One region of the Solibacillus sp. genome, then DNA from elsewhere that is predicted to be linked to it. Evidence: riboswitches for the same ligand, from Rfam matches in the RefSeq annotation. Region 1 holds a riboswitch; the other holds the start of a gene.
What was found. Region 1 has a riboswitch for preQ1 ahead of queD (6-carboxytetrahydropterin synthase QueD). Riboswitches for the same ligand answer to the same signal wherever they lie in the genome.
Positions count from the first base shown of each region.

Region 1 (5,545 bases):
AAAGGCATATGTCTTTTTGCGGCCGTATTTATTTTGAACTATGTCGCGGAAAATAAATGTCGCACCAATAAAGAATGAACCCATCGGTACAATAAACATTCCAAATTCAAGTGGCATAAATCTCGCTGTTACGACATTTGCCGCAACAATTGATATTAAATAAAGTAAAACTCTACTCATAAAATCCTCCTATCTTAACGATTGTGCATAAGCTTCCATTCCTTGCAGACGAAGCTTACATGCCGGACACTCCCCGCATCCATCCGCTATTATTCCGTTGTAACATGTCAATGTTTTTTGACGTACAAAATCAAACGCACCTAGCTGATCCGCTAAAGCCCATGTCTCTGCTTTATTGATCCACATGAGTGGCGTATGTATAACAAATGATGTATCCATTGATAAATTTAATGTGACATTTAATGATTTTACAAAGGCATCGCGACAATCTGGATAGCCACTAAAATCGGTTTCGCATACACCTGTCACAATATGCTTAGCGCCAATTTGGCTTGCTAAAATCCCTGCGAATGATAAAAAAACTAAATTACGACCCGGTACAAATGTAGATGGGAGCTCGCCTTCCTCTCCTTCATTTATTTCGATATCGTCACGCGTTAAAGCATTCGGTGCTAACTGATTCAAAAGCGACATATTTAAAACATGATGTCGTACGTTCAATTCCTGTGCAATATGTTTAGCGCATTCGATTTCTAGTGCATGTCGTTGTCCATAATCAAAAGTTACTACTTCTACCTCTTTAAAGTTTTTTAAAGCCCAAAACAAACACGTTGTACTATCTTGTCCGCCACTAAATACAACAACGGCTTTTTCATGCTTCATTATTTTTCCCCTCTCTTTGCATGCAAAATTTATTGAATAAAGAAATTATCGATTATCAATTTTTTCAGGATATAAATCATGATTCATTAAACGATAGTTTGCTATTTCTTCATATTTCGTACCTGGACGACCGTAGTTACACCACGGATCGATTGAAATACCCCCACGTGGCGTAAACTTGCCCCATACTTCAATATAGCGAGGATCTAAAAGTTTAATCAAATCATTCATAATAATATTTACACAATCTTCGTGGAAATCACCGTGGTTTCGGAAACTAAATAAATATAATTTTAATGACTTACTTTCCACTATTTTTTTATCTGGAATATATGAAATATACATCGTTGCAAAATCCGGTTGCTGCGTAATCGGACAAAGACTTGTAAACTCTGGGCAATTAAATTTTACAAAATAATCACGGTTTACATGTAAATTGTCGACAGACTCTAATACTTCTGGTGCATATGCAAATGTGTAATTCACATTTTGATTCCCTAATAACGTTAAATCCTCTAATCCTTCTGTTTGGTGACGACCAGACATAAAAAAACCTCCTTAAGTTAATACCGTAGTATTCCAAGGAGGGCTAGCTGTAACGACTATAAACAAACTATTAGAGGCATAAAAAAAGCCACATCCGATATGGACATGGCGTAATATACATGTATCCATAGTTTTTTATAGAGGGTATCAGCTATGAACCTCTCCTGAACAACTCAGGTATTTCATTGTTTTTCATTTTATTATATATATTGTCATATGTAAATTAATATTTCTAAAATAATTTGAACTTACTTAAGATTCCCTATCATTTTACTGTCCTGAATTACACGCCTCTTTTATTTCCCCATATGAGAGTATGCAGCTGTGGAAGAACTTTAACATCGTTTAATTGTTCATCCATCATCACTTGATCAATGAGCATTTCATACTTTGCCAATAGATAGTTTGCTAATTGTCCTGTGTCTAAAGAGGTAATGTCATCATTTCCGACTTGTAAATAAAATGGGGTGTCTGGGTATCGTCGATGTACTTCTTTTGCATACTCATAATCCTCTTGATTAAACACGACGATTTTTAGCGACACGTGCTGATTCCCATTTTGAATTTTCAACTTCTCTAAAATATGGGACAGCATCAGAAAATCTGTTGTCATGCCTGAGCTAGGTGGCTTTGGTGAAATTGTTAATTCATCGATATCGTATAGCCAATCCTGCCACTTACTTCCTTGCGTCTCTACCCCAATTTTTATATTATTTTCTTTCAAAATCGCAGTCAGTGCACCTAGGTTGAAAAGAAGAGCTGGATTTCCTCCTGAAATGGTGACAAACGAAAACCTGTTTCCACCAAGACGTTTTAACTCCGCCCATATATCCTCCGCTGTCATTTGCTTGATTAAATGCTTGCCGCTGCCATCCCATGTAAATGATGAATCGCACCAAGAACAGGCATAGTCACATCCAGCTGTGCGTACAAACATCGTCTTCTGACCTATTACCATACCCTCACCTTGAACTGTAGGACCGAAGATCTCGATTACAGGGACTTTACTCAACTTCCATCCATTCCCTTCTTGCTTCAGCATAGCTCGTAGGCGTTTCATATAGCTTAACAAACTCTACACGTGCGCCATCATAACGTTGCTCCTTTTGCAAAGCTTCACTTAACCTTTCATAAATCCAAACAACGATATTTTCAGCTGTTGTATTCATCGGTGGTAGCGTTTCATTGATATAATGATGGTCCAAGTGCGTTTCGATTTGTTGCTTCCAAATTTCCTTAATATCCCCAAAATCAATCATCAATCCTCGATCATCCGTATAGCCGCTCAAGCCTAAAATTACACGATACGTATGTCCATGTAAATTTTTACACTTTCCCTCATAGTTATGTAAATGGTGCGCGGCGTCAAACGTAAACTCTTTACTCACAAGCACCCGTTTTGAATGATACTTTAATTGACTTTTTTTTATATCTACATCCATTTTTTGTAGCTTATCGACAATTCTAAAACCTGGCATACGTTAAAATCCCCTCCACATATAAATATAAAAAAACTCCCTCGTAAAATGTTTCCGACACTTTCCAAGAGAGGTTGCTATGAATCGTTCTATTAAAACATATGAATAAAACATAAAAAGCCATGTCCTATATGGACATGGCGAATTGTCATGTTTCCATAGTTTTTTATAGAGGGTATTAGCTATGAACCTCTCCCGTTTTACTTCGGGTGTTATTGTATAAGATTATAATATATAAGTTTCCGGAAGATTTCAAATGTAATTCCAATAAAACGGCACTTACTTATGATACCTTTGAAGATTTTTTAGGTAAATTAGATATTGGAAGGAGTTTTTAAATTGTCTAGTATTTACTCAACAGCTATTTTTTCTGGTATCGGATTAATAAGTAATTTTTATTATTCGCTACTTTATTAAGAAACAACGGACTCATAAGGACTTTTATATTGTAGTCATATCATGCGTTTTTTTCTCTATATTAACATTATATTTAATTGATATTCATTTAAAGTGAATCAATATCCTTAAAAATGTGCGAAATTAGTTTTAAGCCTTATACGCCTTGTCTAAAACTAATATAGGTTTAATAGTTGAACCGTTTTTAGAATCAGCAAATGCTTGTTCAATTTGATTAAAATCATAAAACTTCACTAATTTATCTACCGGGAATTGGCCATTTTTAAAGAATTGAACTAATTTTGGGATAATTAATTGTGGTACTGCGTCACCTTCAATAACCCCTTTTAAAGTTTTTGCAGGACCAACAATCTCAGTAAACACGTTTAAAGTTAAGTCACGTTTTCCAACAGCTACAGAAGCGATTTCACCTTTTACGCGTAATGAGCGAATGCCCGTTAATGTTACTTCTGGAACACCAGTAGTTTCTAATGCATAATGAGCACCTTTACCAGTGATTTCAATAATGCGTGCTGTTACATCTTCTTGCTTACTATTAATTGTGTGTGTTGCACCTAGCTCTTTTGCTAATTCAAGTCGACTATCATGAATGTCTACAGCAATGATTGGGTAGCATCCCGCAATTTTTGATGCCATCATACCTGCTAATCCTACAGCACCAGTACCGAAAACGACAAAGCTTGAACCTGGTTCTGGTGCAAGTGAATTTAATACAGTACCACTACCAGTCATAATACCGCAACCTAATGGTCCAAGAAAGCGTAGGTCAATATCTTTATCTACTTTAATTGCATTACCTTCAGCAACTGTGGCGTAAGTGGCGAATGAAGATTGTCCAAAGAATTGAGATACATCTTGATTGTTTTCTGTGTGAAGTGGCGTCTCACCGTGTTTATTTTTACCCCCGAAGTTTAGAGGAAGCATATTTTCACAGCCACCAGCGTTACCTTCTAAGCAGTTATCACAGTGACCGCAGTAAGTGAAACCAAGTACCACATGGTCTCCTGGTTGAACTGTCGTTACGTTTGCCCCAACTTTTTCTACAATTCCAGCACCCTCGTGGCCAAGTACCGCTGGGTAAGGAACAGGTGTAGATTTATCTAAAACAGTTGCATCCGTATGGCAAACACCCGTTGCAACGATTTTCACAAGTACTTCATCAGCTTTAGGCTCGTCTAAAATCAAAGTTTGTTGTTCGAAACTAGTAACATCCGTTGTTACCATTGCTTGAATTTTCATGTTAATACCTCCTAAAAGTTGAAATGAATAAGATTCTATCGGTATGATAGTATTACTCATTTAGAACTAATTATAGTTAGCGGAAAATTTGTATTCAATCATTATAAAAGTATTTTTGTATAGGTTTTCATCACCTAATCATAAGATGTATTGGTATTCAACATTATTATAAAAATGTCGATTTTGGAGGGTTGGTTGGTGGAAAAAAAAGAAGATCGTCGCATTGAAAGGACTAAGAATCAACTTAGGCAAACATTGAAAACACTTGTGGTAAAGAACGGTTATTCGAATGTACGTGTAAAGGATATTGTAGAAAATGCTAACTATAACCGAACAACCTTTTATGTGCATTACGATAGCAAGGATGAGCTTGCTGCAGAAATTATTGCGCTCGAAATGGAAAATTTCTTGTATGAATTTTGTAAGCCAGTTCGAGATAATCCATTATTAGATTTACGTAAAATGGATGCTTCAGGTACGGACGTATTTCATTATATCAAAGAGAATCGAAGCTTTTATGATTTACTTGTGCTTGAAAATACAATTCCAAATATTAATCAAACCTTATTAGCAGTATTACAAGATATATTCCAAAATCGGATGTATTTTTTAGGAGATCAAGCTTCTGAAATTAACGCACCTTACTTTATTAATTATCGCTCCTACGGTATATATGGATTTATTTTAGAATGGATTCGAAGTAGCTACGATGCAAAACCAGCCGAAATGGCAAGACGGATTATTAATCTATTACATTATCATTCCTCACTTATGACTCAACTAAGTGAGGAATGAGGTAATGGCGAATTGCTCATACAAGCCGTCGAGTGAAAAGCCAGTCGAAATAATTATGATAAACGCAAAAAGTGACCTCTTTGATCGTAAAAAAATATATAAATAACAAAGCACCTAGAACACTTGATTAGGAAGCGTCCTAGGTGCTATTTTTAAAAACCGCACTTACTTATGATAAGGTTCACCCTTAATAATTCTAAAACTGCGGTAAATTTGTTCTACTAGCA
Region 1 covers NZ_JBELZM010000007.1:116,182-121,726, forward strand. The annotation lists gene ABS917_RS09180 (VUT family protein) at 1-180, opposite strand, end outside; gene queC (7-cyano-7-deazaguanine synthase QueC) at 190-843, opposite strand; gene queF (preQ(1) synthase) at 889-1,389, opposite strand; PreQ1 riboswitch class I at 1,511-1,557, opposite strand; gene queE (7-carboxy-7-deazaguanine synthase QueE) at 1,673-2,401, opposite strand; gene queD (6-carboxytetrahydropterin synthase QueD) at 2,394-2,867, opposite strand; PreQ1 riboswitch class I at 3,020-3,066, opposite strand; gene ABS917_RS09205 (NAD(P)-dependent alcohol dehydrogenase) at 3,414-4,523, opposite strand; gene ABS917_RS09210 (TetR/AcrR family transcriptional regulator) at 4,722-5,318, shown strand; gene rlmH (23S rRNA (pseudouridine(1915)-N(3))-methyltransferase RlmH) at 5,484-5,545, opposite strand, start outside.

Region 2 (5,545 bases), on a different contig from region 1:
GGAGGCACGTTTCATTTCCGAAATTACTTGCAATGAATTGGCTGATATCAGTGTTTCGTATAGAGAAGGGCGAACCTTATCAATTGTTAAAAACACAGGCTTTGTCGAAAGCAATTGTGGCAGCTCAGTCTTTTTTTGGTCAATAATCCGGTCTAAAATTGTCATTTTACGGGTTCCTCCTGTATCTGTTCTTGGCTATAGGCAACGATATTTTCTAGCTTTTCATAAGCGCGTCCTGACATAATGCTGTCCTTCGCCATATCGATTCCTTCCTTCATCGTCTCGGCAAGCCCATATGCAAAGAAACCAATACCGGCATTTAAAAGAACCGTATCAAAATACACACTTTGTTTGCCTTTAAGTAAGTCACGCATAATGTCCGCATTTTCAGCAGGAGTGCCACCGCGAATTGCAGAAAGTGGCTGTGCGGCTAAGCCGACATCTTCAGCACGCAGTTTAAATGGGATCATGTCCCCCCGGTCTAACAGAACAAAAGTATTCTCACCATCCAGCGATGCTTCATCCATCCCTTGTGCACCTGACACGACGATTGCACGTTCACGTCCTAGCATATGGAGCACTTCCGCATAATCGGTCGTGAAGTTAGGTCGGTTAATGCCGACAAACTGTGTTTTTAACGGGACAGGGTTTGTCAGGGGGCCGACCAAATTGAAAATTGTCGGCTTGCCGATTGCCTGTCGTACTTCACCAATCCGTTTTAACTTCGGATGCATATTCGGAGCATGCAAGAAGGCGATACCATGCTGTCTGAGCAGTTCGGATGTTTGCTCGATATTCGGCAGCAGCGTAATGCCAAGTGCCTCCAACACATCCGAACTTCCTGAGGCACTTGATACTTTCCGGTTGCCGTGCTTAGCTACTGAAATGCCGCCACCTGCCAGTACAAATGCGGATGTTGTACTAATATTGAAGCTTTGAAGTCCATCACCGCCTGTGCCGCAGTTATCGATATAAATGCCTTCGGGTACGTCGACAGCAACTGCATGTGATTTCATTACTGAAGCTAAGCCTGCAACTTCATGTGCTGTTTCTCCTTTTGCGCTTATCGCCGTTAAAAATGAGGCGATCTGTTCTTTCGGTGTTTGCTCATTAAAAATTAGCTGTGCCGCCCGCTGCATTTCCTCAAAAACTAAGTGCTCTTTTCGCTCAATCTGTTCAATGTATGGAAGTAAAGACATGTTCATCATCCTTTCAGTAAAGAGTGGAATGGCGCTTCTTCATCTGCTTCCGAGTGAAGCTGTGCGACATTTCCTTGAATTATTATCGTCTGTTCAGGTGTTGTGAAATCGACCTGACCATTAAAGCCGATATAGCCGATTAAGCCTTGTGCTGGTAATAGCCCTTTCACGACATCGATTGCATGAAGGGTAGGGCTTAACGTACTTGTTGTAACATTGGCAAGCTGCTGCACCGAATTTTCTGTACTATAGCGTTCGATTGACGGAGCATCATTTGTAACGGAAATATTTCCGTTCCTTACTTGCATGTAGTTTGATTTTGATGTGCCGATTACTGTGCAATCATCAAATTCGACATAGTACATATATGGCGCAGCGTGTTCGACGCGCATTTTTCGATAAAGGGAAAGGGCCTCTCCTGTAAATTGCGCACGATAACGTCCATTTTCCTCTTTTTCGACATGTTGTAATGTATAGGGCGACTGTTCAGGTGTTGGTGTTGTAAACAGCTGTTCAATCAATTGATCAATATTTAGTTCTACTTGCTCTGCTTCAATATTTGTATGGAAAACAGCGATTTCATCTGTTAAATGATCAAAAATAACGAGCGTATCGTAAACATGAAACTGCAGTTCAGGCAATGGCTTCTGCAATGCGTGAATATAGCCAATTCCGCCACCTGTAAACGGATATTCCGTATGTGATGAAATACGCGGCATCACCTGCTTTAATAGTTGGATCAGCTCGCCTTCATATGTGTAGGCTTTACTGGAATGATGTGCATAATCTAAAAGCTGATCATCAGTCCCGATATATGTTTTGCGCGGGTTGACACCGATGAACGAATAGCGTCCATTGCCATCATATTTAGAGGAACTTTCCAATAAAAACTTCCGTTCACCTTGCAGTCGCTGGAAAATAGAAATCGGTGTCAGTAAATCCCCATTTACTTTTTTCATTGATGTACGAAAATGTTGCTGAACTACCATTTGAAACACTCCTTTTTTGAAATAAACTACGCCTTTACGATTCAGATTATTTAGCAATCTTGTAATTAATATAAAGCTTTGCTGAATAAAAAAAATCGCCCTCAGCAAAAGAATTAACTTTTGCTGAGGACGATCTGCACCGCGTTGCCACCTCGTTTGAAGCAACTGAAAAAACCTTGCTTCCACTTAAACCTGATAACGGCAGGGTACCGTCCGCCGACTAACGCCAGCAGCTTTCATAAGGCCCATTCACATTTACCTTTTGGCGTATTTTCACCAGCCATACGCTCTCTGGACAAAACGGTAAATGCTACTCTTCTTATTCAACAATTTACTCAACTAAGCTCAACTAAACGAAAACGGTGGTCACGCTCCCGCAACCTGCTACCGTAAATAACATTTGAATTATGCTTTATTCTAACACTGAAAAATGAAATGTCAAACAATTCTAAAACATTTTTGCTGAATAAAAAACCAGCTGACATAAAAAAAGTCAGCTGGTGAAACAATCGATATTAGATTAATTTTTTGAAATCCAATCGTTTATTTAAAGTGTACATAATCGGTGCTCCAACCGCCAATACAACAAATTCTCCAAATGCTACAAACAGCCAAGTTTCCCAGAACGGGAAGCCAAGCACGATATTCAGCTGTGCTGCAATGATAAACATTGTAAACGTAAATAGTGTTGTATTAATAACTAGACGAGCCCAAATGTTTTTCACAAACTTACAAATGAATATGAAAATTCCCAGTGTAATAATCGTATGTCCGACACCAAATACTAAGTCGATTGGACCGATCGAAGACATCAGGAAATTGGATATAAAAACACCTAAAACTACACCTAACATATAGCGCGGATTAAATGCGACTAAATGGTTAAAAATTTCGGCAATACGGAACTGTACTTGCCCAAAGCTAATTGGCGCAACAAGTATTGTGACAGCAATATATAATGCTGCAATAATAGCACTCGCTGCAATAAACTTTACCTTCATATGGAAATCCTCCTAGTTTTTTAACGTGGGATGGTTACGAACCACGCAAAGCAACTGCAATCATAGCAATATTGAAAATAAAAGTAAAGATATATAGTACTTTTTTTTCATTAAAACCTCAAAAAAATTGTAAAGAGTAAAAAGTTCAACAAACCGCGTTGCTTAGCGGTTTGAAGTGTATCAACTAAATTCCAAAATGAGGCACATTACCTAGAATGAATTCAGAACATTCCAAATGTTATTGACTATCTAAATATGACGCGGTAATATTATTTCAATACTTCATCGAAATGAAGTTCGGCGCTTTAAATCGATAAAGTTAACTAGGGGGAAATAAGATGAGAAAAAATTTAATGAAGCTGTCCTTTTTATTATTCGGGCTTCTTTTATTATTAGCTGCTTGTGGCGGGGAAGAGAGCGACACATCTTCGAACGAGACGTCAAATGGCGAAGCTGTAGATACAACTCAAGCAGATAGCGACAAAACTTTTAAAATCGGAACAACACAGATTGTTGAGCATCCTTCATTAGATGCAGCAAAAGAAGGATTTAAAAAAGCAATTGAAGATGCAGGTATTAAAGCAGAATACGTAGACAAATCTGCGAACAATGATAACAGTGCGAACATGACAATCGCCCAGCAGTTAGTCGGGGATAATGTAGATTTGATTTTCGCGAACTCAACACCTTCAGCGCAGGCTGCAAAAAGTGCAACTTCTGATATTCCGGTTATCTTTACATCGGTAACGGATGCAGTAGGTGCAGAATTGATCGAGTCAATGGCAACACCTGGTGCTAACGTAACAGGTACGATTGATTTACATCCGGAAACAATGCCGAAAACAGTTGCTTTCCTAAAAGAACTAGGGGCAAAAAATATAGGGATGGTATATAACGCTGGTGAACAAAATTCAGTTGCACAAATTGCGGCAGTGAAAGAAATTGCAGCAAAAGAAGGCGTAACTATTGTGGAAGCAGCGGTATCTGCTTCATCGGAAGTACGTCAGGCAGCAGAGTCACTAGTAGGAAAAGTAGATGCATTTTATATTATTACAGATAATACGGTCGTATCGGCACTTGAATCTGTAATCGAAGTAGCAGATGCAAACAAATTACCGCTTATTGTCGGTGAGCTTGATTCAGTAGAGCGCGGCGGTTTAGCAGCATACGGTTTCGAATACTACGATATCGGCTATGAAGCAGGGCAAATGGCAGCACAAATTTTATTGGAAGGCAAAACACCTTCAGAAGTTCCGGCTGCATACCCGGCTAACCTGAAACTAGTAATCAATAAAGCTACTGCAGAAAACCTAGGCTTGGAAATTAAGCCTGAATGGGAAGCAGAAGTACAATAGTTCATTTTTATTTATACAAAAAGCAAGTCAGCCTAAACAGGTATAAAATGTTTAGGCTGACTTGCTTAAAACTTTTAAAAAAGTCAGGAGATGATTCGAGATGTTTACAGCTATGTTTGGGTCAGTGGAGCAAGGGATCATCTATGCAATTATGGCACTTGGGGTTTATTTGACATTCCGTGTGCTGGATTTTCCGGATTTAACGGTTGATGGAAGCTTTGTAACGGGGGCAGGTACGGCAGCGATGATGATCGTGCTTGGCTATAATCCGCTCCTTGCCACATTGGTCGCAACAGTTGCTGGATTTATTGCTGGATGTATGACAGGAATTTTACACACTAAAGGGAAAATAAATCCGCTGCTTGCAGGGATTTTAATGATGATTGCTCTCTATTCGATTAATCTTCGAATTATGGGGCTAAGCTCAGATACCGGTGTAACCCGACCAAATATTCCACTATTAAATTCAGAAACAGTTTTTTCGACGTTCGGCTCTTTCTGGTCGAATTTAGGCATTGATTCAGCAATTACAAACGTACTGAAATCAATGGGCTTAGCTTCTGTTCCAACAACTTGGGGAATTTTAATTTTAATGATTATTGTTACAACGGTTATTAAACTAGTAGTAGACTGGTTCTTAAAAACAGAAATCGGTCTCGCAATCCGTGCAACAGGCGATAATAAACGAATGATCCGCAGCTTTTCGGCAAATACCGATTCATTAGTCATTTTAGGACTGGGAATTTCAAATGGTATGGTAGCATTATCGGGTGCATTAATTGCCCAGTATACAAAGTTTGCCGATGTCGGTTTAGGTATAGGTATGATTGTTGTCGGTTTGGCATCTGTAATTATTGGTGAAGCAATTTTCGGAACAAAATCGATTGTTCGTGTCACATTTGCAGTTATTGCCGGGGCAATAATTTACCGAATGATTTACGCATTGGCGTTACGTGTAAAATGGCTTGACTCGGGTGATATGAAATTAATTACGGCGGTTA
Region 2 covers NZ_JBELZM010000006.1:96,964-102,508, reverse strand. The annotation lists gene trpC (indole-3-glycerol phosphate synthase TrpC) at 1-165, opposite strand, end outside; gene trpD (anthranilate phosphoribosyltransferase) at 162-1,199, opposite strand; gene ABS917_RS08160 (metal ABC transporter ATP-binding protein) at 1,205-2,188, opposite strand; T-box leader at 2,311-2,524, opposite strand; gene ABS917_RS08155 (QueT transporter family protein) at 2,704-3,189, opposite strand; PreQ1 riboswitch class I at 3,196-3,240, opposite strand; gene ABS917_RS08150 (ABC transporter substrate-binding protein) at 3,528-4,544, shown strand; gene ABS917_RS08145 (ABC transporter permease) at 4,645-5,545, shown strand, end outside.
Region 2: it holds a riboswitch for preQ1, as region 1 does, so the genes downstream of both, ABS917_RS08155 (QueT transporter family protein) here and queD (6-carboxytetrahydropterin synthase QueD) in region 1, are expected to answer to the same signal.